Regions from separate parts of the Oceanobacillus sp. FSL W7-1304 genome, predicted to be linked through region 2. Evidence: predicted binding sites of a transcription regulator. Region 2 holds the regulator's gene; the other holds the start of a gene.
The links. The regulator NrdR, encoded in region 2, represses ribonucleotide reductase genes. The targets are predictions, from matches to a motif close to AACACNATATATNGTGTT.

Region 1: the regulator NrdR is predicted to act here: its motif matches at 3,726-3,743, upstream of NYE61_RS12115 (anaerobic ribonucleoside triphosphate reductase).

Annotation. Positions count from the first base shown of each region.
Region 1 is NZ_CP150211.1:2,379,895-2,392,352, reverse strand. It holds gene NYE61_RS12130 (hypothetical protein) at 1-131, shown strand, start outside; gene NYE61_RS12125 (catalase) at 237-2,300, opposite strand; gene NYE61_RS12120 (MBL fold metallo-hydrolase) at 2,653-3,522, shown strand; gene NYE61_RS12115 (anaerobic ribonucleoside triphosphate reductase) at 3,850-5,709, shown strand; gene nrdG (anaerobic ribonucleoside-triphosphate reductase activating protein) at 5,706-6,161, shown strand; gene NYE61_RS12105 (UPF0182 family protein) at 6,611-9,400, shown strand; gene NYE61_RS12100 (hypothetical protein) at 9,591-9,809, shown strand; gene wrbA (NAD(P)H:quinone oxidoreductase) at 10,165-10,776, shown strand; gene NYE61_RS12090 (aldehyde dehydrogenase family protein) at 10,933-12,396, shown strand.
Region 2 is NZ_CP150211.1:796,446-808,903, reverse strand. It holds gene polA (DNA polymerase I) at 1-933, shown strand, start outside; gene mutM (DNA-formamidopyrimidine glycosylase) at 948-1,775, shown strand; gene coaE (dephospho-CoA kinase) at 1,789-2,388, shown strand; gene NYE61_RS04185 (glyceraldehyde-3-phosphate dehydrogenase) at 2,570-3,601, shown strand; gene NYE61_RS04180 (cytosolic protein) at 3,841-4,290, shown strand; gene nrdR (transcriptional regulator NrdR) at 4,319-4,783, shown strand; gene NYE61_RS04170 (DnaD domain protein) at 5,006-6,346, shown strand; gene dnaI (primosomal protein DnaI) at 6,373-7,299, shown strand; gene ytxC (putative sporulation protein YtxC) at 7,506-8,354, shown strand; gene thrS (threonine--tRNA ligase) at 8,805-10,748, shown strand; ribosomal protein L20 leader region at 10,906-11,034, shown strand; gene infC (translation initiation factor IF-3) at 11,099-11,602, shown strand; gene rpmI (50S ribosomal protein L35) at 11,680-11,874, shown strand; gene rplT (50S ribosomal protein L20) at 11,939-12,295, shown strand; gene NYE61_RS04135 (DUF1294 domain-containing protein) at 12,397-12,458, shown strand, end outside.

The DNA of each region.
Region 1 (12,458 bases), 1.6 Mb from region 2:
TAAACACACAGCAATCACTAATGAATTGGAGCGGGGAAAATCTTGGAGACCTATCCATATTTCCTTTTATCTGGATAATCATTTACTCGATTCTTCTTTTAATTTTGTTTTTGAAATTGGCTAAAAGCTAGACTGAATAAAAATTAAGGAGTTGTTATTATATTGGAGCGACAGGACTCCGTAGAAAGTATAAAGGATGGAAAGAACATTTCCTTTCTCCCATCCAATATAAAAGGCTATTTTCTGTCCCAAAACCGCTGCTGCGCTATGGCAGAAACAAAATCCTCACCAAAATCTGGATTATTTGCAGCAAAAACTACACCAGCCAAATTATTGTTTTCTGATGCATGAATAAAAGACTCTCCAGTTGAGGAAACACCAATTGGTTTATAGTGCTTATAAGCTACATGTACAAATTCCGTGATGTCTGAGTTGAATTTTGCCTGGTTTCTAGAACTTCCGCCAACAACGTAAAGTGAGTCTACAAGATAAGGGCTCGATGTAAGGAACGTTTTATCAACTTGGAGTGTTGTTCCATCATTTCCGGTAACCGTACCAAGCCTTTCACTTATGATGTCAACAAAAACACCATATTGCTGTAAGGTGTTAAGTGCATTGGTTACCTCATTACCGTTATAACCATCGCCAATAAGTACGCCTACTTTTTGTGTATATGCATATTTAGGTGTACTGGCCTGACTAAGAGAAGAATAGCTTGTAGAAACAGGAACATTGGATCCGCTTGGTCGATCCACCCCGATGTTATCCGCAACAATACTTGCCATATCTTTATCAACATTGACAAGTATATTAACAACCTGCTGACGAACCGACTCACTTTTTACACTGCCTACTTGATAGCTTAGCGCCTCAATCGTATGCTGCTTTTCTATTGGAGTTAAACTATTCCAGAATATCCTCGGTTGTGAAAAATAATCCTTGAACGATTCGCTTCTAGCTCTGATTTTGTAGCCATCTACTTTTCCGGGATAATCCTTATAGCCGCCTTCTTCTGGAGGTACTGTGTATGGTGTATTATCTGCAAGTGAGTTTTGGTGATAGTTTATTTTATCAACATCGATTCGTTGTCTCATAGCACCTCGTCGCTGATTATTATGAAACGGGCATATTGGCTTATTTATTGGTAATTCAACGTAATTGGCACTGCCAAGTCGATGTTGTTGGGTATCCCGATAAGCCATTAATCTTCCTTGCAAAACGGGATCATTGGAAAAATCAATTCCCGGAACGACATTTGCAGGGTTAAATGCGACTTGTTCAGACTCCGTAAAGTAGTTATCAATATTTCTATTTAATGTCAGCTTACCAATCATTTGAACAGGGACAAGCTCTTCTGGCCAAAACTTTGAAGGGTCGAGGACATCGAAGTCATATTTGAATTCATCCTCCATCGAAATCAATTGGACACCTAGCTCGTATTCTGGATAAGCGCCATTATCAATGGCTTCCCTCAGATCCCTTCTGTGAAAGTCAGGGTCGAGTCCGCCGATTTTCAGTGACTCATCCTGAAGCAGGGAATGGACTCCGAGGACAGGTTTCCAGACATACCTCACAAAGGTTGCCACATCTTGATCGTTAACAAATAGGTACGTATTAATGGACCATGATTCCATCATTCGATAGCTTCTTAAAATACCCCGGTCAGACATAATCCAAAGTACCATGTGAAGTGCTTCATCGTTATTGGCCACATAATCCCAAAAACGGTCGTGCGCTCCGCTTGCGGTTGGTATGTCATCTGCTTGTTTAGCTTGGTATGCGTGCATTGCGTCCGGAAACTTCATTGCGTCTTGATTAATTAATACAGGCATTGCAATCGTGGTAAGATCGACATTTCCTTCTTCCGTATAAAGTTTAACTCCCTTACAACGTAAGTCCCTTGCTGTATCATAGGATCCTTTGGCTCCTTGAACAGTAGAAAAACGGACAGTTATTGGCGTTTTTTTGCCAGCTTCCTGTAGGAATCCAGCCTTCGTCACATGTTTCATCGACTGATAACATTCAAATTCGCCATAAGCGCTGTAACCTCTTGCATGAACCACTCTTTCAGGTATTTCTTCATGAACAAAGTGTGACATCTTCTCTAAGAATTCATAATCCTGACGTAAGGAAGGTCCACGGATACCTGCTTTTAATTGATCCTGATCCTGTGATCTTTTTTTTCCTTCCTGTGTTGTCATTGGCTGGCCGTAGTCGCTCATTCGGTATTGTTCTAGTTGTTCTTGTTTAAAGTCTTGATTTACCCGTTTTTGGTTTTTTGATGATTTCTCATCATCCATTTAATCACCCTTTCAAACGGTTGAGATATAAGTACCATTTCTATACTTACGTTTTTTTTCTAATATTAGAACACAGATTTATTAGCGTAAGGGGTTCTGAGCATGACCCGCCTCTTACCTCTTGCAATGCCCTCATTATAGTTAGTGAAGTATCGATTGCTGTGCCTAAACCTTTATATTAATTGATACAAAGTATGGTGCTTTAATAGGACTTTTAAAAATGTACATACTTTTTGCCGTTAGCCCAAATAATATAGATGTTTTTAACAAGACTTTAATTAATATATAAAAACTTAAATGAACAACAAATCAATGTGAACAAAACTAAAACAAAGAAAAGTGGAGAATTTTTATGGAAAAAGACATACAAAATGGAATGCATGATTCAATGGAGGATCAGTTTCTGCCGATGTATTCGATGACGAGTGGAGTTGGGAAGGAGGTTCTTCCCGATCTTTACTGCTATACAAATCAAATTGTGAATTTGTGCTGTGTGGGTAATCCGGATAATTCAGGTGAGTGGGTTTTAGTGGACACTGGTATGCCTGAATCATCCAATCGGATTGTGGAAATGGTAGAGGAACGGTTTGGAGAAGACAGTAAACCACAAGCAATTATACTAACACATGGACACTTTGATCATGTTGGCGCAGTTGTAGATTTAGTGGAGAAGTGGGGAATTAAAGTATATGCCCATGAGGCTGAGTTGCCTTTTTTAACTGGAAAACAAGACTATCCAGAACCGGATGGATCCGTTGAAGGGGGACTTGTGGCAAAAATGTCACCAATGTTCCCAAATGAAGCTGTTAACTTAGGAAGCAATATAGAAGCACTGCCTGATGATGGAAGTGTTCCACATATGCCTGGTTGGAAATGGATTCATACACCAGGACATGCTCCTGGTCATGTATCTTTATTTAGGGAAAAAGATCGTGCTCTTATTGCTGGCGATGCTTTTGTTACTGTGAAACAAGAATCACTTTACAAGGTAATGACTCAAAAAGTGGAAATAAACGGCCCGCCAAGGTACTTAACGACTGATTGGACTGCTGCTTGGGAATCTGTTAAAAAGCTGGAAGACTTAAACCCTGCTATTGTGGTAACTGGTCATGGAATGCCAGTGTCTGGGCAAGAACTTTCAGAAGGATTAGCAAGACTAGTTAAAGAATTTGACCGACTAGCAATACCAGATTATGGTCGGTTTGTAGACCCCAAACACTGATGCGAGAAATCGTAAGAACGAAGAAGGTGACTCAAAAGAATGAGATTTTGAGTCACTATTTTTAATCAATATGAAATTGTCCCTTTCGCTTACTATCCACTTCTCTTATTAGTGTATACACGCAACTGTTACATCATTTCAGGAGCTACTTCAATTTGCGGTTTCACAATTTGGACACAGCTATTTCTTTTTTACTATGATAGCATACAATATATAGTGTTAATTTACTTTATAAACACTAAATGTAGTGTTATGACTTGGGAGAATGATACAAAATAAGAGAACTAGAAACAATAAAAAAGGGAGAGCGAAAAAATGAGTACAAGTATGTCAACGGAAGTGAAAGACTACTTCCCGCTAAACAAATTGGATGAGATTGTTTATACAAGTAATCATGATCTGATTCAGGAAAATGCCAATGTTGATGGGAACTCACCAATGGGACAAATGTCGAAGGTTTCTGCGGAAGTAACGAAGTCGTATGCGAAACAATTGATACTTAGTGAAGATGTCAGACAAGCAATCGATGAAAATTATATCCACCCCCATGATCTTGATTTTCTAATTACGGGTACAACCACTTGTTGTCAGATTCCACTAGGAAAAGTTCTGAAAGATGGTTTTAATACTGGACATGGACATATGCGTGAACCGAAAGATATTGTAAGTGCGATGGCTTTAGCATCCATTATTTTTCAATCGAATCAAAACATGCAGCATGGTGGGCAAAGCTATCCCATGTTTGAATATGATCTTGCACCTTATGTTAATAAAACTTTCGAGAAAAATAAGAAACGTATACAAAGCTATGCTACTTCATATACAGCGGAAGAAATAGATGAGATAGCATGGCAGGAAACGAATCGAGATGTATACCAGGCCTGCGAAGCTTTTATACATAATTGTAATTCGATGCATTCGCGCGGAGGTGGACAAGTTCCGTTTGTTTCCATCAATTACGGTACGGATACATCTAAGGCAGGTCGTCTACTTATCAAGAACCTTTTGTTGGCCACGAAAGCAGGCCTGGGTAATGGTGAGACACCAATCTTCCCTATTCAGATTTTTAAAATGAAAAAGGGAATTAATTTTGAACCTGGAGAACTGAATTATGACTTATACCAATTAGCACTTGAAACAACAGCGAAGCGATTATTTCCAAACTTTAGCTTTATCGATTCGACGTTTAATAAAGTGCATTATGATGGTACTCCAGAATCGGAAGTGGCCTATATGGGTTGCAGGACTCGTGTGATGGCAAATCGTCATGGTGAGGAAAATGGAGTGCAGCGGGGAAATCTGTCTTTTACTTCTATCAATCTCGTAAAGCTTGCACTTGCCGCAAAGAATGAGTTCGATTACTTTAAACTATTAGATTACTATACTGGACTTACAATAAAACAATTAATGGAGCGATTTGATTTTCAAACTAAAAAGAAGGCAGGAAACTTTCCATTTTTATATGGGCAGCATATTTGGCGAGGGAGCGAAAACCTTCAACAAGAAGATAAACTTGGTGATGTGTTAAAACAAGGCACATTAAGTATTGGCTTTATTGGATTGGCGGAGGCTTTAGTCGCTTTAACTGGTAAGCATCATGGTGAATCAGAGGAATCTTATCAATTAGGATATCGAATCATTCAGTATTTACGAGACAGAGTTAATCAAGCGAGTGAAGATTACGATTTGAATTTCTCGTTGATTGCAACACCCGCAGAAGGACTATCTGGAAAGTTTACTCGAAAAGACCAAGCGGTTTTCGGAAAAATACCTGGTATAACAGATAGAGATTACTATACGAATTCCTTCCATGTCCCGGTTTACTATTCTATCAAGAGTATTGATAAAGCTAAAATTGAAGGCTCTTTCCATCGTTTATGTAATGGTGGTCATATTACATACATCGAATGTGACGGAGATGTTTCTAAAAATATAAAGGCATTAGATGTTTTAGTAAGAGCAATGGCCGCCGCTGATATTGGTTATGGTGCAATCAATCATCCTGTTGATCAATGTGGTGTATGTGGATATTCCGGAATTATAGAGAATGCGTGCCCAAACTGTCAGAATGCAGATGAGAGTAGAATTGGAAGAATCAGAAGAATTACTGGATATTTGGTTGGAGATATGAAACGATGGAATTCCGCCAAATGTGCGGAAGAAAAGGAACGGGTTAAACATCAATGAAAGTGATGAATATTATTCATGATTCTGTTGTTGATGGAGAAGGATTGCGAACGGTTATTTTCTTCGCGGGGTGTCCACATTTCTGCAAGGGATGTCATAATCCAAAAAGCTGGAATATCCGTAATGGTACAGAAATGACAGTTGAAGAGGTGGTTGAAGAGGTAGCGAGTAATCCGTTAACAGATGTTACTTTATCTGGCGGTGACCCGTTTTTCCAAGCAAGAGACGTATCTCAAGTAGCAAAACGACTAAAAGAGCTAAAGAAAAACATTTGGGCCTATACCGGTTACACATTGGAACAATTGCTTGAATCGCCTGATCCATATCAACAGAAATTACTCCATTATTGTGATGTGCTCGTTGATGGCCCGTTTATTTTGGAGGAGCGAGATTTAACCTTAAATTTCTATGGAAGTCGAAATCAGCGTATTATCGATTTATCACAGGTATAAGGGCTATATGGTGGTTTTGTTATTGAACATGGATATCCTTTAAAAAAATAGAAAGAGTGATGAAGGGCGAGAACCATGAATTATTTATTATGGGTTCTGTCCTTTATTTATAGGAACTTTTATCACGCATTAACTGGCTGTAAGACCCCCACTTCAAGAATTCGAGGAGTACCAGGAATTGTAAGTGGGGGATCAACAGCCAGTAAATTCCTGATTCTGTTCAACTAACATTCAGTGGGGGAGGAAGGGAAACCCCCACTGAATGAAGTTTCACTTTATCGGTATTTCCCTCCTTTGTCATAAAGTAACCAAAAATGACTTATACATGTATTATTGTTAGAATAATAGATATAGATACTAATACATAAGTACCGGTTCTTTCTTTTTAATCTGAATAGATAAGAAAATAGCTAGGGATTTATTCGTAAGGAACCGAAAAAGGAGGATGTATGGACTTTAACGTTAATATAAACCAGAAACAAATGAAAAAGATCCAAAAGTTCGGTGGTTGGACTGGAGCGATTATTGGAATTCTGTTTCTTCTTTTCATTTTGGGTACGATCGCTTTCCAATGGATTACAGAATATATTTGGATGGATTCCATTGATTTTGGTAACGTGTTTACGACAATTTTAGGTAGTAAACTTACACTTGCAGCAGCTGGTTTTGTCATTTTTGGCTTTGTAACCTGGTTAACCGTATTTTGGATACGCAGAACCTATTTAAGCCATTTTGACCACCATCAGCTTCCTGCATTTTTCTCACAAAAGAAAGTAATTGTGAATGGAATAATTATCGCAATTGCCGTATTTGCAGGACTTATTGGTAGTATTATTGTACAGGGGGTGGGCTGGGAGCCGCTTTTAAAAGTCTTAAACTATGAAACGTTTGGAGAAAGTGATCCAATTTTCAACCGAGATATTTCCTTCTACATGTTTGTACTGCCATTTTTAGAAATTATCATCAATATTTTACTAGGATTAAGTTTCTTCATGCTTGTCGTTGTGATTGCAGCATACTCCGTTTTTCATATGTACCGCATGAATCGTTCTGCGCAAATTCATCTTGGACTAACCATTGCTATTATTGGCGTATTGTTAGCGGTCACACACTTACTATCACCTTTTCAAACTTTACTGACGAATCAAGTGAATGTGTTTCAAACTAGTGTGGTACATGGCCTAAGTTATACCGATCGCATTATTAATATTCCTGTATCCTATATTCTAGCTGCGGTTGCAGTAATTGGGGCAATTTGGGTTATTCTTACACTGCGAAAAGGTAATATTAATTCAATATTAATTCCAATTGTTTTATATATTGCTGTCATTATTCTTGGACAAGGGGTTTCCGCAATTGTTCAGAACTATATGGTAGAGCCAAATGAGTTTCAGCGCGAACAGCCTTATTTAGAACATAACCTAAATTATACAAGGCAAGCTTATGATCTTGAGAATATTAATATCTCAGAACATCCGGGTAACCAAGATTCATTAGATGAAGAGATGATTGAGAATAATGAGCTAACCATTAATAACGTGCGAATTAATGATTCGCGTCCGTTGCTTGATATTTACAATCAATTGCAGACATTCCGTACGTACTACCAATTTAATGATATTGATGTTGATCGTTATGAAATTGACGGCGATTACCAGCAAGTATTTATAGGTGCAAGAGAATTGAGTACGGATGACTTGCCAGAGCAAGCCCAAACATGGGTAAACCAGACATTGCGCTACACACATGGCTATGGGATTGCGATGAGCCAAGTCAATGAGGTTACTTCTCAAGGACAACCACAATATATTGTAAGGAATCTCCCGCCTGAAGGAGAGGTTGATGTTGAGCGTCCGCAAATTTATTTTGGAGAGTTGGATTATCCAAACGTGATCGTCAATTCAGCAGTCGATGAATTTGACTATCCATCTGGTGATGAGAATATGACCAACCGTTATGAAGCAGATAAGGGGATTCAGCTTAGTGGCTGGAACCGATTACTATTTGCTATGAACGAAGGTTCTTTCCGTATGCTCGTGTCGGATCAGCTCTCGAATGAAAGTCAGTTGCTTGATACACGAAATATTGTGGACCGTGTGAACCGGATTGCGCCGTTTTTTGAATATGATGAAGATCCATATATCATTGTTCGAGATGATGGGTCACTAGCTTGGATTATTGATGCTTATCTTGTCGAACAAGGCTATCCATATGCAGAAAACTATCAAGACAACAAAAATTACATTAAAAACGCAGCGAAAGTGATGGTCGATGCCTATACTGGAGAAGTTAATTTCTTTGTAACCGAACCAGATGATCCATTACTCAAAACGTATCAAAATATATTCCCGGACTTGTTTACAACGGAAATTCCAGAAGATGTACAAAGTCATTTTCGTTATCCAGAAAGATTGTTTACCATCCAAGCAAACAAATATGGCACGTATCATATGACAAATCTGGAGATTTTTTATAACCGTGAAGATCGTTGGGAATTTCCGACGGAGCATTATTTTAATGAGGATATTGAGATGGAACCTTATTATGTAACGATGAAGCTTCCGGAATATGAGGAAGAGGAATTCATTCTAATGATGCCTTATACACCTAGAAACCGGCAGAACATGATTGGCTGGATTGGTGTACGAAACGACGGCGAGCATTATGGTGAAAAGTTTGTCTATCGTTTTCCAAAACAGGAGAATGTCTATGGTCCTCAGCAAATTGAAAACCGGATTAACCAGGACAGTGTTATTTCTCAAGAGTTAAACCTGTGGTCGCAGGGTGGTTCTCAAGTTATCCGTGGAAACTTGTTATCCATTCCGCTTGAAGACACGATGCTCTATGTGGAACCAATCTACATCGAGTCTTCTAATGAAACATCATTGCCAGAAGTAAAACAGGTTGTCGTCGCATATCAGGATCATATCGTGATGGAGGCAACTTTTGATGAAGCATTAGAGCGTATCCTTGAACTTGCCAGTGGTGATATTGACGCAAGTGATCTACAGCCTGAAGGGCCATCCCAAGAGGATATTGAAGGGGAACCTGAACAATCAACTGAAACGGAAGAGGAGGAGCCGTCAGCTCCGGAAACGTCAGTCGATTCAGATCAATTATTACAGGAATTCTCCGAGCTGTTTAGTAATTATCAAGATGCCCTTTCTAATGGAAATTGGGAAGAAGCAGGCGAAATTATGGCAGAAATTGAGTCGCGGTTAGAACAAGCAAATCAATAATAAGTTTATAAGAGATGAGCACTTTTATATTTGGTGCTCATCTTTTTTCATGAAGAAATTACCATAAGACCTTAGTGGTTCATTCTGAGAAATGCGGTAGAATGTATAACCATTTATACGACGAACTAAAAGTGAAACATTTATTTAAAGTTGATTGTATGTTACTAAAACAAATAAAGGAGGAAGGTAAGTGAACGTTACGATGAATCAAGGAGATCTGGTGAACGTCGTATTTGTTTTTCAAAAAAATGAAGAAACAGAAGAAGTGACACTTAATACTGCTCAATTAATGGCATTATTGAATGCAAAGCAGGTTTGGATTGAAAGATTTAGTACTAACCTAAAAGTAGAAAACACAGTTTGGTCCTATGCCAATAAGAAGGTTTCATTGCAAATTTATTTGAAGTAATCATCGTTTAAAGGAAAAGGCTGATCAATGAAATTCTTGTTGAATCAGCCTTTTCTTTATTTATCATTTAGTCGAGAATACTCGCGATTCCAGTTGTGTAGAATCGCCTTCGGTTAGGCTGCTTTTTAAATCAACCGGCATCTATTAAAATTAAATAATGGTTAATTCCTTTTGTATCTATATTTTTATCAACACATGTGTGCTAAACCTTAACAAGTGGGGTAACTTTAGATGACTTTTGGCGGTTTTGGAAGAAATAAGACTTTTTTAAGTCTGATAAAAGACGTTATAAATGTGGAATAAAAATGGGGTTTTGTAGACAAGCTAATCGCAAAAACAAAGGAGAATAGAAAATATGTCAAATGTTAAATTAGCAGTTATTTTTTATAGTATGGGTGGTACAAACTATCAGTTAGCGAAATGGGCAGAGGAAGGAGCACAAACAGCAGGTGCTGAAGTAAGGGTATTAAAAGTAGAAGAATTAGCCCCTGAATCAGTGATTGAAGGAAATGAAGGATGGAAAGCAACGGTTGAAGCAACAAAAGATGTTCCAGTAGCAACCTCAGAGGATATTGAATGGGCAGATGCTATCATTTTCAGTGTTCCGACGCGATTTGGGAATATGCCATCTCAAATGAAGCAATTCCTGGATATTCAAGGCGGAATATGGGCAAAGGGAAAAACAATGAATAAAGTAGTAAGTGCAATGACTTCTGCGCAAAATCCGCATGGTGGGCAAGAAGCGACTATTTTATCATTGTATACTTCTATGATGCACTGGGGTGCTATTATTGCAACTCCTGGATACACGGATCCTATTATTTATGGAGCGGGTGGAAATCCTTATGGGACAAGTGTAACAGTCGATCAAGAAGGTAAAATGATTGAAGACGTTCAAGGTGCTGTGAAACATCAAGCAAAACGTACGGCGACAGTTGCGGAGTGGGTTAAAAGGGGAATTCAATAAAGTTATTTTAAAGAGGCATGAGCTCGATATATACATTGGGCTCGTGCCTTTTAATTTCCCCTGCATTATAAGTTTCAGCAGACCGGTGTTTAAGAATATTTTTACTTAGAAGGGGAAAAAGGTATATTAGAACTCATTATAGAGAGGTGTGTACGAGTGGAAAACTTTATAGAGAATTATAATAGAAATTATATTGATGGAAAGTGGGTAGAAGGAGCTGCAGGGATTACAGAAAATATTGTTAATCCTTATGATAATTCCGTAATAACCTCTGTTAATTTGGCATCGTTAAAACAATTAAAGCATTCGTTTGAGGTTGCTGAGGTTAAGCAAATAGAATGGGCACATTCTTCTGTGAGCGACAAAAAGGAAGTATTTCGAAAAGCTGCGGAGTTTCTGCAAAATAATTCAGAGCAGATTATAACTATAATCAGTAAAGAAACAGGTGGTACACTGCTCAAAGCAGAATTAGAATTAAATCTTACAATCGAGGTGTTAAAAGAAACATATAATTATATGGACACCATAGATAACGTAATAGAAATTCCTTCGACAATTGAAGGGAAAATAAATAAAGTTTATCGTCAGCCACTCGGAGTGATTTCATCTATTTCGCCGTTTAACTTTCCTATGAATTTATCGATGCGATCAATTGCACCTGCAATTGCACTGGGAAATACGGTTGTTCATAAAGCCGATTTACAGGTTGGATTGACAGGTGGATCTATTATTGCAAGAGCTTTTGATTATGCAGGATTGCCTAATGGAGTATTCCAATCAATCCTTACAACTCCAGATGAGATCGGCGATGAAATGCTGGAAAACCCAGTTATACAACTAGTAGCTTTCACTGGTTCGACTGGATTTGGAAAGCATATAGGCAGGGTTGCTGGGGAAAATCTCAAGCGTGTCGCATTAGAACTGGGTGGAAATAACCCATTTATTGTTCTGCAGGATGCGGACGTTGATAAGGCAGTGGAGGCAGCTATCTTCGGAAAGTTTATGCACCAGGGGCAAATTTGCATGTCCATTAACAGGATTATTGTTCACGATGATTTATATGAAGCATTTACAAATAAATTCATAGAGCAAGCTGCGAAATTACCGTACGGGGATCAAACAAATCCAGACACGGTTATTGGTCCGCTTATTAATGAAAATCAAATAAAAAAAGTGCTTGAAACTGTTGAAAAAGCAAAAAAGGATGGTGTCAAGCTTGGTTTAGAAGGAAAGCGTGAAGGAAACGTACTAACACCATATGTATTTGTTGATGTCGATAATTCGGACGAAATTGCTCAAACTGAATTGTTCTCACCAGTAGTTTCAATCATTAAAGCTAAAACGGACGATCATGCGATCGATATAGCAAATGATACAATTTACGGTCTGACTTCTTCCATATTTACATCGGATATCAAAAAAGGTGAGGCATATGGATTGAAAATTGACAGTGGGATGACACATGTTAATGACCAAACTGTTAATGATGCATCCAATATACCATTTGGTGGAAATAAACAAAGTGGTTTGGGTAGATTTGGAAATCCGTGGGTAGTTGATGAATTTACAAAACTGAAATGGATTTCTGTACAAAATGAATATCGAAAGTTTCCATTTTAATTTAGGAAAGAAGCTGGGACATAACAAACGTGTTTAATGTTAAAGACGAACGATGCATAAGC
Region 2 (12,458 bases):
GAGCACGAAATTATTCCAAAACTGCTTCTATATCGCCAGCTCGGAAAGCTTCAATCAACCTACATTGAAGGACTATTAAAAGTAGTTAGAAAAGATACGAATAAAATTCATACACGATATAACCAAGCATTAACACAAACAGGAAGACTTAGCTCCGTTGATCCGAATTTACAAAATATCCCGATTCGACTAGAGGAAGGGCGGAAAATAAGACAGGCTTTTGTTCCTTCAAAGGGAGGCTGGATTATGTTTGCTGCTGATTATTCGCAAATAGAACTAAGAGTACTTGCACATATTGCAAATGATGAAAAGCTAGTGAAAGCTTTCCAAGAGGATGTCGATATTCATACACAGACAGCAATGGATGTGTTTCATGTAGAGATGGATGAAGTGACATCGAATATGCGAAGACAAGCAAAAGCAGTTAACTTCGGTATCGTATATGGAATTAGCGATTATGGACTATCGCAAAACCTTGGAATCTCGAGAAAGGAAGCGAAGCAGTTTATTGATCGTTATTTTGAAAGTTATCCGGGCGTGAAGCAATATATGGAAGAAATCGTCCAAGAAGCAAAGCATAAAGGCTATGTGACAACCTTAATGAAAAGAAGAAGATATCTGCCTGAAATTACGAGCCGCAACTTTAATCTAAGAAGTTTTGCAGAACGTACAGCTATGAATACACCGATTCAAGGAAGTGCAGCAGATATTATTAAAAAAGCAATGATCGATTTAGATGGTAAATTAAAGGAAGAAAAGCTGCAAGCAAAAATACTATTACAGGTGCATGATGAATTAATTTTAGAAGCACCGAAGGAAGAAATAGAAAAATTGAAAGAAATCGTACCAGAAATGATGGAACAGACTGTTTCATTAAATGTTCCATTAAAAGTGGACTATGAATATGGAGCAAACTGGTTCGATGCAAAATAAGGAGAAACAGCGAGATGCCAGAATTACCAGAAGTAGAAACAATTAAAAATACACTCAAACGATTTGTATTAGATAAAACGATTGACACGATAGATATACAATGGCCAAACATTATTAAAGAACCAAATGATACCGAGCATTTTAAAACCTTGCTGCAAGGACAAACGATTCGTGAGCTTTCAAGAAAAGGAAAGTTTTTAATGTTTTACTTTGATGATGTTGTACTTGTTTCCCATCTACGTATGGAAGGGAAATATAGTGTATACGATTCAAGTGAACCAATAAAAAAACATACCCATGTTACTTTCCGTTTTACGAATGGAGAAGAACTCCGGTACAATGACGTACGGAAATTTGGTACGATGCATGTCTATCCTAGAGGAAAAGAGTTTTTGAATAAACCGTTGAATCAGCTCGGACCAGAACCGTTCGATGAAGCATTTTCATTGGATTATTTCTATCAAAAGTTAAAAAAAACAGATCGCTATATTAAATCAACATTATTAGATCAGACCATTGTCACCGGGCTTGGTAATATATATGTGGATGAAACCTTATTCAGAGCCGGTGTCCACCCATTAAAAAGGGCAAGCAAGCTATCGAAGAAAGAAGTAAAAGCAATTCGCGAGCAAGCAATCAATACACTTGAAGAAGCTGTTCGAGCAGGCGGCACAACTATACGTTCCTATGTAAATGGTCAGGGCGATATGGGAATGTTCCAGCAAGAATTATACGTCTATGGACAGGAAAATAAAGCTTGTAAAAATTGCAGTAACACGATTACGAAAATGAAAATTGGTGGGCGAGGAACCCATATATGTACGTCATGTCAGAAGCTGTAAGAGGTGAAAAAAAGTGGCAATGGTTATTGGTCTAACAGGAAGTATTGCAACAGGAAAGAGCACTGTCTCACAAATGTTTAAAGACTTCGAGATACCAGTAGTCGATGCGGATAAAATTGCAAGAGAGGTCGTAAATCCCGGTGAAGAAGCATATGAGCGGGTTGTAAAAGTCTTTGGAGAATCAATTTTGCTTCCCAATCAGACGCTCGACCGAAAAGCACTAGGCTCGCTTATTTTTAAAGATAAAGCAAAGCGTAAGCTCCTTAATAGCATTATTCATCCAGCAATCCGTGAAAGAATCTTCGAGCGGAAAGATGCTCATATTAAAGCGGGAGAACAATGTGTCGTGCTTGATGTACCTTTATTATTTGAAGGGGACTATTCGAAAGTTGTTGATCGTACGATTGTTGTAGCTGTGGATGAAGCTGTTCAATTGGAAAGATTAATGAAACGTAACGAGCTCACAGAGGAAGAGGCGAGAGAGCGAATTAATTCCCAGCTTTCAATAAAAGAGAAGGCTAAGTTAGCCGATGCTGTCATTGATAACAATGGAACGATAGCACAATCTCGTGAGCAGTTGAAAAACCTTTTAAGTTTGTGGAACATACGTTAACAGAGAAGCCCGGGAAATGGACAGCCATTTTCCGGGTTTTAGTGTTCAAGACAATAGCATAAATGCAGAAATATATTTAAAAAACAGGGAAATTGTGCGACACAATTGCGTTATAATGTGATATACTATTTAATATAAAATAGATTAAAAGTATAACATATATGGGAGGAATAAGTTTCTTATGAACAAAACTCGTGTGGCCATAACAGGATTTGGTAGAATCGGGCGTATGGTATTTCGTCAAGCAATTGCAGATAATCAATTGGATGTAGTCGCTATCAATGCAAGCTATCCTCCTGAGACACTCGCACATCTTATTAAGTATGACAGTATTCACGGAATTTTTGATGGGGAAGTCGAAGCGCTTCATGACGGGATTGAAGTAAACGGAAAAAAAGTAACGCTTGTAAATTCTCGAGAACCAGAAAAGCTTCCATGGAAAGCTTTGGATATTGACGTCGTCATTGAAGCAACAGGAAAGTTCAAAACAAAGGAAAGTGCTGGATTGCACTTGAAAGCAGGAGCAAGAAAGGTTGTCATAACAGCGCCAGGAAAACAGGTGGATAAAACGATTGTAATTGGTGTAAATGAGGCAGCATATATGCCTGACGAGGATGACATTATTTCCAATGCCTCTTGTACAACAAACTGTCTTGCACCAATTGTGAAAGTGTTAGACGACAAGTTTTCAATCGATAATGGATTAATGACGACTGTACATGCTTTTACAGGAGATCAGAACAACTTGGATAACCCACATAAGGATCTGCGCCGTGCACGTGCATGCACACAATCGATAATTCCAACAACTACAGGGGCAGCAAAAGCATTAGGCGAGGTGTTACCACATTTAAAGGGCAGATTACATGGTATGGCTTTACGTGTACCAACACCGAATGTATCACTTGTTGATTTGGTTGTCGATGTGCATACTGCTGTTACGGCAGAGGAAGTAAATCAAGCTTTTAAAGAAGCTGCAGAAAACGAATTAAAAGGGATTGTTCACTATTCTGAGGACCCGCTTGTATCGATAGACTATACAACTACCGATTACTCAGCAATTGTTGATGGATTATCAACAATTGTTATGGGTGAGAATAAAATAAAAATAATTGCTTGGTATGATAATGAGTGGGGATATTCGAAAAGGGTACTTGACTTAACAAAATATGTTGGAAGCTATTTATATCAACGAGAAGTTAAAATTTCATAAAAAATGTTAACACCCGCTTCTCAAGTTGAAGCGGTTTTTTTTAGGCTGAAATCATAAGCTAGGACTTGATTGTAAAGTTTCATCGTGTAAAATAAAATTTTACTAGATGTTATTTATGAGAAAATCGATTTATATACAATCTTTTATTTTCATAGCTTTAAAAAATATCATTAATGACTTTCTTTCCATACGCTTTTTGAGTTCAACTAGTGGAATTATATAAAACATGTTAAAATAGAATGTACTACAAACACGTTCAAATAGAAAACTTACAGGTTGGGGTGCGAAAAATGTCGATTGGCAATACGTTGAAAAAGTATTTTAGTAATCATGCGGAAACAGCTGAGGCTCATTTTGATCCAGCTTTACGAACGCATTATTATAAGACAACGAAGGAAAAAGCACTTGCGATATTAGAGAACTATTTCAGTAATCATGGAACATATGAAGTAAATGCAATTTCTCAGGAACACGGGGAAATAAGTGTAAACCGCACGAAGGGAAAAAAGGTATTTATTGTGGCAACTGTGATTATGGTAAGACCATTTCATACAGCAATTGATTTTTCAGTTACGACTGAATCGATTATGCCATTTGATTTAGGATATAGTACGAAAGTAATTGCACAGCTATATGAAAAGGTGAATACGGAATTGCCCTTAATCGACGATAAGTATCGAAGAGCGTGAATGAACGGACGAATGGGGTTGAACGAAAATGCGATGTTCGAATTGCCAAAATAAGAATACAAAGGTTTTAGATTCCCGACCAATCGAAGAGGGAAGATCCATTAGAAGACGCAGAGAATGTGAGAAATGTGGTTTTCGCTTTACTACATTTGAACGGGTCGAAGAACTTCCACTAATTGTCGTCAAAAAAGATGGAGCAAGACAGGAATTTTCCCGTGAAAAGCTAACACGAGGTCTTATTAGAGCATGTGAGAAACGACCAGTGCCATTAGAAACAATGGAGGCCTTGGCTTTAGATGTAGAAAGAGAGATGCGTAATTCAGGCATGTCCGAAGTATCCAGTCATGAAATTGGTGAACTAGTAATGGAGAGATTAGCTAAGGTTGATGAAGTTTCCTATGTTCGGTTTGCTTCGGTATATAGGCAATTTAAGGACATTACCGTCTTTTTAGATGAATTAAAGGATATTATTAATACGGATAAAAACAAATAGTCCTTGGAAGGTTGCTCAAAAAGTCCGGTGAAAATGACACATCGAGATCAGTAGATCTTCGACTAAGTACGACAGGTCCTGTGTCGAACGTCGAAGTCACGACATCCTGTGGAAGCCCGGTACTCAAAGCGTCGCCGCCTCGAACTTCTCGGTCCTTTTCATCCTCCTTTTTGAACAGTTATTTGTAAGTTACTTATTTGTAAGTATAGAGGTGTGTGAAACATGAATTTTATTGGACAAATCTTGCCGGTGGACGGCTATATCGTATCACAAAAAGAAACGTTGCCGGTAGACTATGCCAAATCATTGACCCATCTGTATCAGCCATTGCTTGGTATAAAGGCGATAGCACTGTACCAAACCCTTTTGCATGACATCGATTTAAATCAGGAACAAGCTCCACAGACACATCATACGTTAATGAATTACTTGGACCTTCCTTTAGATGAAATCTTTCAAGCTCGATTGAAACTAGAGGGGATAGGTTTGCTGAAAACCTATAAGCAAAATTGGGAGTCAAGTGATTTATATACATATGAATTACAGAGCCCATTTGCGCCAAGTAATTTTTTTAAAGATGCGATGCTTTCTCAGCTACTGTATCATCATTTAGGTGATCAAAAATTCGAGCTGTTGAAAAACTATTATGGAAGGCAAACAACACCAGGATATGGTGTAAATATTACAGCTGCCTTTAGTGAAGTATTTCAAACCTTTACGCCATCTGCAGAAATATTAGAAGTGGATGATAATAGGGGAGCAGAACCTAAGGAAGATACGGAAACAACTGATTTTACTTGGATTGAACAAATGCTGAAACAACGAATGGTTCCTCATGCAAAAGTATTAACCACGGAAAATCGTCGTTTGATTTCGCAAATGATGGTTTTATACGAATTAGATACGCATGAAATAGACAAGTCTTTACTTTGGGCGCTAAACGATGAAAATCGATTGGATACAGAAGAATTTAAAACAGCTTGTCATGATTTGTTTAAGGCAAAAAATCACCAAAAACCAATCCGACTTGCCAAAAAAGTTGACGTCTCAGAAACAAAGCAGATTTCGGATAAACCGAAAACCAAAGAGGAAATCCTCGTCGAAAGATTAGAGACGATGTCACCAAAACAGCTTTTAGAAGATTTATCGAATGGAAATCATGCCTCTGAACAGGATATGAAAGCTATTCGTGATGTTATGACAACTCAGGGTCTGCCTGGTCCTGTAATGAATGTACTCATTCATTATGTACTGCTACAGACGAACATGAAATTATCAAAGGCATACCTTGAAAAAATTGCTAGCCACTGGTCGCGAGCGAATATTCAAACTGCTAAAGAGGCAATGGTTTTTGCGAAGAAGGAGCAAGCAAGCTTCCAAAATGCTGTAAAACGTAAAACTGCTTATAACAAAAAGCCGGTTTCGAAGGAAGTAATACCAGATTGGTTTAAAGATAGAAAGCATAAGCAAGAAACACAACCAGCAGCAAATCAAAACGTCGTGATGACAGAAGAACAGAAGCGAATTGCTGCCCGACTTAGACAATACTCCAATGGAAATTAAATTTATGTAGTGTTAGGATGATGGCATTGAAACCAATACAATCCACATTAAAGGCATGGATGCAAAAGAATGAAAGCTTTAAAGATAATTATGTCAAAATAAGAAATGAAGTACTGAATGACCCTGAAATCAAGGAGTTTCTCTCCCTTCATCCCAATCTGTCACAAGAAGAGATTAATAAAAGCCTTATTAAACTTTATGAATATACAACACAATCAAAACAGTGTGACCAATGTGCTTCATATGGATCATGTAAAAATATGGTTCCTGGCTATTCGCCAATTTTACATGTGGAAAAAGATGAAATTAGACTATCTTATGAAAAGTGTCATAGCAGGGTTATGTATGAGAAGGAACGGGAACAGCAAAAATTGATTCAAAGTTTGCATGTTCCTAAAGAAATACTTCAAGCTTCAATGGTAGATATTATCAATGATGAGAGTAGAATTGAGGCTATTGCAGAGTTGCTTGACTTTCTAGATCAAGCAAAAACAAAGCTTCCAAGCAAAGGTCTATATTTTCACGGTCAGTTTGGTGTAGGAAAAACATATTTATTAGGTGCACTCGCCAATGAATTGAAAAAGCTTGGTTTATCGTCAACACTTATCTACATGCCAGAATTTGTTCGAGAAATAAAAGCTTCTTTTAAAGATGACTCGACAAACGAGAAAATTGATTATTTTAAGAAAGCAGATGTGCTGATGCTCGATGATATAGGTGCAGAGCTGCAATCGGCTTGGTTCCGTGATGAAATTCTCGGTTCGGTTCTTCAATACCGTATGATGGAGCGACTACCTGTATTCTTTACGTCGAATTATGACCTCGAACAATTGGAATTACAGTTAGCCACAACCAAAAGTGGAGTAGAATCGGTAAAAGCCGGCAGAATTATAGAACGTATTAGACAGGTGAGTAAACCTGTGAAAATGGATGGGCCAAATCGGCGCTTATAAAGTCTGAGGAAATAAACCCTCGGGCTTTTTGTTTTTCAAGAGAATATCTCTAGCAACTAACACTCCAAGTTAAAATAAGACCTGTTATCAAGCCAGTAATCTGTATGATTTAAAATATTCCTGTTTTAAATTTCGCACTTTATTCATTTTTTCAATTGTTTGTCCATATAATGTAACAGTTTGGTCGTGGATGAGGGTGATATTGATTGCTGGAGGTATATTTTGAATCAGACAAAGAAGTAATTAGCTTTTGTGAACATTTATTTCGCAGTCATAAACAAATTGAGTTGAATTGGAAAACAGATGATAAGTGGGGGAATCATCTGCAGTTTAAGGAGCATGTAGCTACAAAGGAATTGATGGATGCCATTACAGATACAATGGCAAATGTGTTTATGACTCACCGGTTACGTACAATGGTAAATCGAATTATTCAGGAGCACTACTATTATACGAACAATGAAGAGATCGAGCGAATTCATGATCTGACCTATTGGATTATAACTGGTGAGGATGAAGAAAGTAAGCGGCTTCGAGAGAACAAAAATCATCATGCATTTTTAAAGTCTTTATTTACTGAAAGCTTAAAAGAGAGTTTTGTTATTCACTTTGATTCCATCGTGAATTTCCGTTTGAAACCATTTAAGGATAAACTTATTTATTTTGTTGGCTTAGCAATTGATGAATTCAGGCGAGAAGAAGACCATCAAGCGTTTGTGGACATGCTTCGGGCATATGTGGAGAAGAAAGAACCAGGTTTACCAGTTATTCATATATTACAAGGAAGTGACTTTGCCTTTTTTAAACAAAATGGGAAGCAGATGACAAACATAGAGCTACGGGTTTTAATGAAACAGGAGCCACTCTATATTGTTGGCCTGCATGACAATGAATTTAATCTTGCGCCACTAATTGCAATGGCACCTGAAAAGCTAAAAATTTATGGCGATGATCCTGCAGAACCGAAAACATTAACGGTAATTAATGTTTTCCAAGAAAAAGTGGATTTCGAACCAATTAGCAATTTTCCTTTTCCTTATTATTTGAATAAATGATTTATCTAGTACTTGATTTTCCTCGAATGTAAAGCTATAATACACATTATACAATTGGAATGAATGAAAAGTATTGAGAAGGACATGATTATTTGCATTCGTATAGCTATGAAGAGAAGGAAGTCAAAGGCTGGAAGCTTCCTCTATACAAACAAATAATTACCACCTTTGAACTCTGTCAGTGAACCTAAAAGTAATTGACAGCGTAGCTTCTGCGTTAAAGAATGAATGAAGCCGTAATTAAATTACGGGAATTAGGGTGGAACCACGATGTATCCAACACTCGTCCCTTTGCATTAAGTGCAGAGGGATGGGTGTTTTTTAATTTGTATCCAAAAAGCGGAAGTTCCTTTAGTTGCTGGGTGCTAGAGTGGACGTGGCTGTTTTGGCAGCTAAATTATTCGTATCATTCAAATTTATAGGTTTAAACGAGGAAAAGGAGTGTTTCAATTGGCAGAAATTATCATTACATTTCCCGATGGAGCTGAAAAGAGCTTTCCGCAAAGCACAACAGGGGAAGAAATCGCAGCATCCATTTCATCAGGGTTAAAGAAACAAGCATTAGCAATTAAACTGGATGGTGAGCTTGTAGACTTACGCCGTGGACTAGAATCTGGCGGGAAGCTTGAAATCATTACGTACAAAGATGAAGAAGGCATCGAAGTGATGCGTCATTCAGCTGCGCATTTGCTGGCACAAGCTGTGAAACGACTTTATAAAGATGTGAAGTTAGGTGTAGGTCCTGTCATCGAAGAAGGATTCTACTATGATATTGATATGGAACATACCTTAACTCCAGAAGATCTTCCGAAGATTGAAAAAGAAATGAAGCGTATCATCGATGAAAATTTAGAAATTAAGCGCGTAGAGGTATCACGTAATGAAGCCCAAGTTCGATTCCAAGCTATCGGTGATGACCTAAAGCTAGAATTAATTGATGCGATTCCTGAAGGTGAGCAAGTAACCATTTACGAGCAGGGTGAATTTTTTGACCTATGTCGCGGAATTCATGTCCCATCTACGAGTAAAATCAAGGCATTTAAATTACTAAGCATCTCTGGAGCTTATTGGCGTGGAGATAGTAACAACAAACAATTGCAACGTATCTATGGAACTGCATTTGAAAAGCCAAAAGAGCTTGAAGAACACTTACGTATTTTAGAAGAGCGAAAAGAACGTGATCATCGTAAATTAGGAAAAGAACTCGACTTATTTACGGTATCACAAAAGGTTGGTCAAGGATTACCATTATGGTTACCAAAAGGAGCAACTATCCGTCGCAACATAGAGCGTTATATTGTTGATCTGGAGGAGCGTTTAGGATATGATCATGTCTACACTCCAGTACTGGGAAGTAAAACATTATATGAAACAAGTGGACACTGGGATCATTATCAGGATGATATTTTCCCGCCAATGGAGATGGACAATGAAACGTTAATTCTTCGTCCGATGAATTGTCCGCATCATATGATGGTATTTAAAAATAATTTATGGAGCTACCGACAACTTCCTGTTCGTATTGCAGAGCTTGGTACAATGCATCGTCACGAAATGAGTGGAGCACTTGCAGGGCTTCAGCGTGTTCGTGGAATGACGTTGAATGATGCGCATATTTTTGCCCGTCCAGATCAGTTGAAAGATGAATTTGTCCGCGTTGTTGAATTAGTTCAAAAAGTATACAAGGACTTTGGTATTGATAATTACTATTTCCGACTTTCTTATCGCGATCCGGAAGATAAAGAGAAATATATCGATAATGATGAAATGTGGGAAAAAGCACAAGCAACTTTAAAAGAAACAATGGATGATATGAACCTTGAATATGTGGAAGCAGAAGGTGAAGCAGCGTTCTATGGTCCGAAGCTTGATATCCAGGTAAAAACTGCTCTTGGAAAAGATGAAACACTATCAACGGTTCAATTGGACTTCCACTTACCAGAACGTTTTGATTTAACTTATATTGGGGAAGATGGAAAAGAACATCGTCCAGTCGTTATCCACCGTGGTGTTGTTTCTACAATGGAACGTTTTGTTGCATTCTTAATTGAGGAATATAAAGGTGCATTCCCAACTTGGCTTGCTCCTGTTCAAGTGAAGGTTATCCCAGTTTCTCCACAAGTACATCTTGATTATGCAAAAGATATTGTAGACAAACTTAGATTACAAGGTGTACGAGTCGAATTGGATGAACGCGATGAGAAAATCGGCTATAAAATCCGCGAAGCACAGACACAAAAAGTTCCATTTGCCCTCGTATTAGGCGATAAAGAAGTTGAAGGAAATGCTGTGAGCTATCGCCGTTATGGAGAACAAAAAACAGAGTCACTTGCATACGATGATTTTGAAGCACTTATTAAAGAGGAGATTGCAGAGAAAAAATTAAGAAAGTAAGGTATTTTCAGCGTAAAAGTTCTGTAGAAAACCTATTTCTTTGTATTGTACCTGCACTATGCTATACTAGAATTAATAGAAAATGTGTATCTTCAAAAAAAGTTGACATAAATGATAGATAATGATACACTAACAAAGTTGATAAATTGAATGATCTTAAGACAAGTAGAAGCACCCGCTTCTCACCTGATTGACGCCGTTATGGTAGTTGACGGGTTCCGAACTCTTTTTTATAAAGTTATTGGAGACGTGTGGGTGCATGAAGTGCCCACACTTTTTTCATGCATAAAATCTTGTCAAGATAGATCAGTAACAAAAATATTTGGAGGTGGCTGGCTATTAGCAAGGATATGAACGTCAATGAGAAGATTCGTGCGAGAGAAGTACGACTTATCGATTCAAATGGTGATCAGCTGGGAGTTAAAACACGTCAGGAAGCATTGGAAATTGCACAAACACGCAATCTCGACTTAGTACTTGTTGCTCCAAACGCAAAACCACCAGTGTGTCGTATCATGGACTACGGGAAATATCGATTTGAGCAACAGAAGAAAGAAAAAGAAGCACGTAAGAAACAAAAAGTAATTAATATTAAAGAAGTTCGCTTTACTCCAGGAATCGGAGATCATGACTTTGAAACAAAGTTGAAAAATGCTCGTAAATTCTTGGAAAAAGGGGACAAAGTGAAAGCAGCAGTTCGTTTTCGTGGGCGTGCAATTACGCATAAAGAACTTGGTCGTGAAGTGTTAGATCGCTTTGCAGAGGAAGTTAAAGATATTGCTACAATTGAAACGAAACCGAAAATGGAAGGTCGTAACATGTTCATGATGGTTGCGCCATTAGCTGAAAAATAATCTAGCTTATAGTAAAGTGTTCAAGTTAAAATCTTTTTAAGCTGAGGTGCTTGAACCAATTCAAGGAGGAAATTATTATGCCTAAAATGAAAACTCATAGCGGAACAGCGAAACGTTTCAAACGTACAGGTTCTGGAAAATTAAAAAGATCTCATGCATATACAAGCCATATGTTTGCAAACAAATCTCAAAAACAGAAGCGTAAATTGCGTAAAAGTGCAGTGGTTTCTTCAGGAGATTTCAAACGTATCAAAGCAATGATACCTAAATAAGTTAAAAAATAAACGAAACGATTGAATATATATTGTTTTACAATTGTACTAGGAGGGAATTATTATGCCACGTGTAAAAGGTGGAACAGTAACACGCAGACGTCGTAAACGCGTCCTTAAATTAGCTAAAGGTTATTATGGAGCAAAGAGTACTTTATTTAGAGTTGCAAAACAACAAGTAATGAAATCAGGTCAATACGCTTATCGTGACCGCAGACAGAAAAAACGTGATTTCCGTAAATTATGGATCGCACGTATTAATGCTGCTGCTCGTTTGAATGATATTTCTTACAGCAAATTAATGCACGGTCTTAAATTAGCAGGAATTGAAGTAAACCGTAAAATGTTGTCAGAGCTTGCTATTAATGATGAAAAAGCATTCGCACAATTAGTAAGTCAAGCAAAAGACGCTTTAAAATAATGATATTAAAGGGGCCAAATCCGAATTATGCTTGGATTTGGCCTTTTTCTCTTTATAACAGAATACATAGACAAAAACTCGAATATCAAGGAGGAACGAGAATGGAAGAACATAGCTCGTTTATTATGTATCTAATTAGTGTCAATATCATAGGCTTTATCCT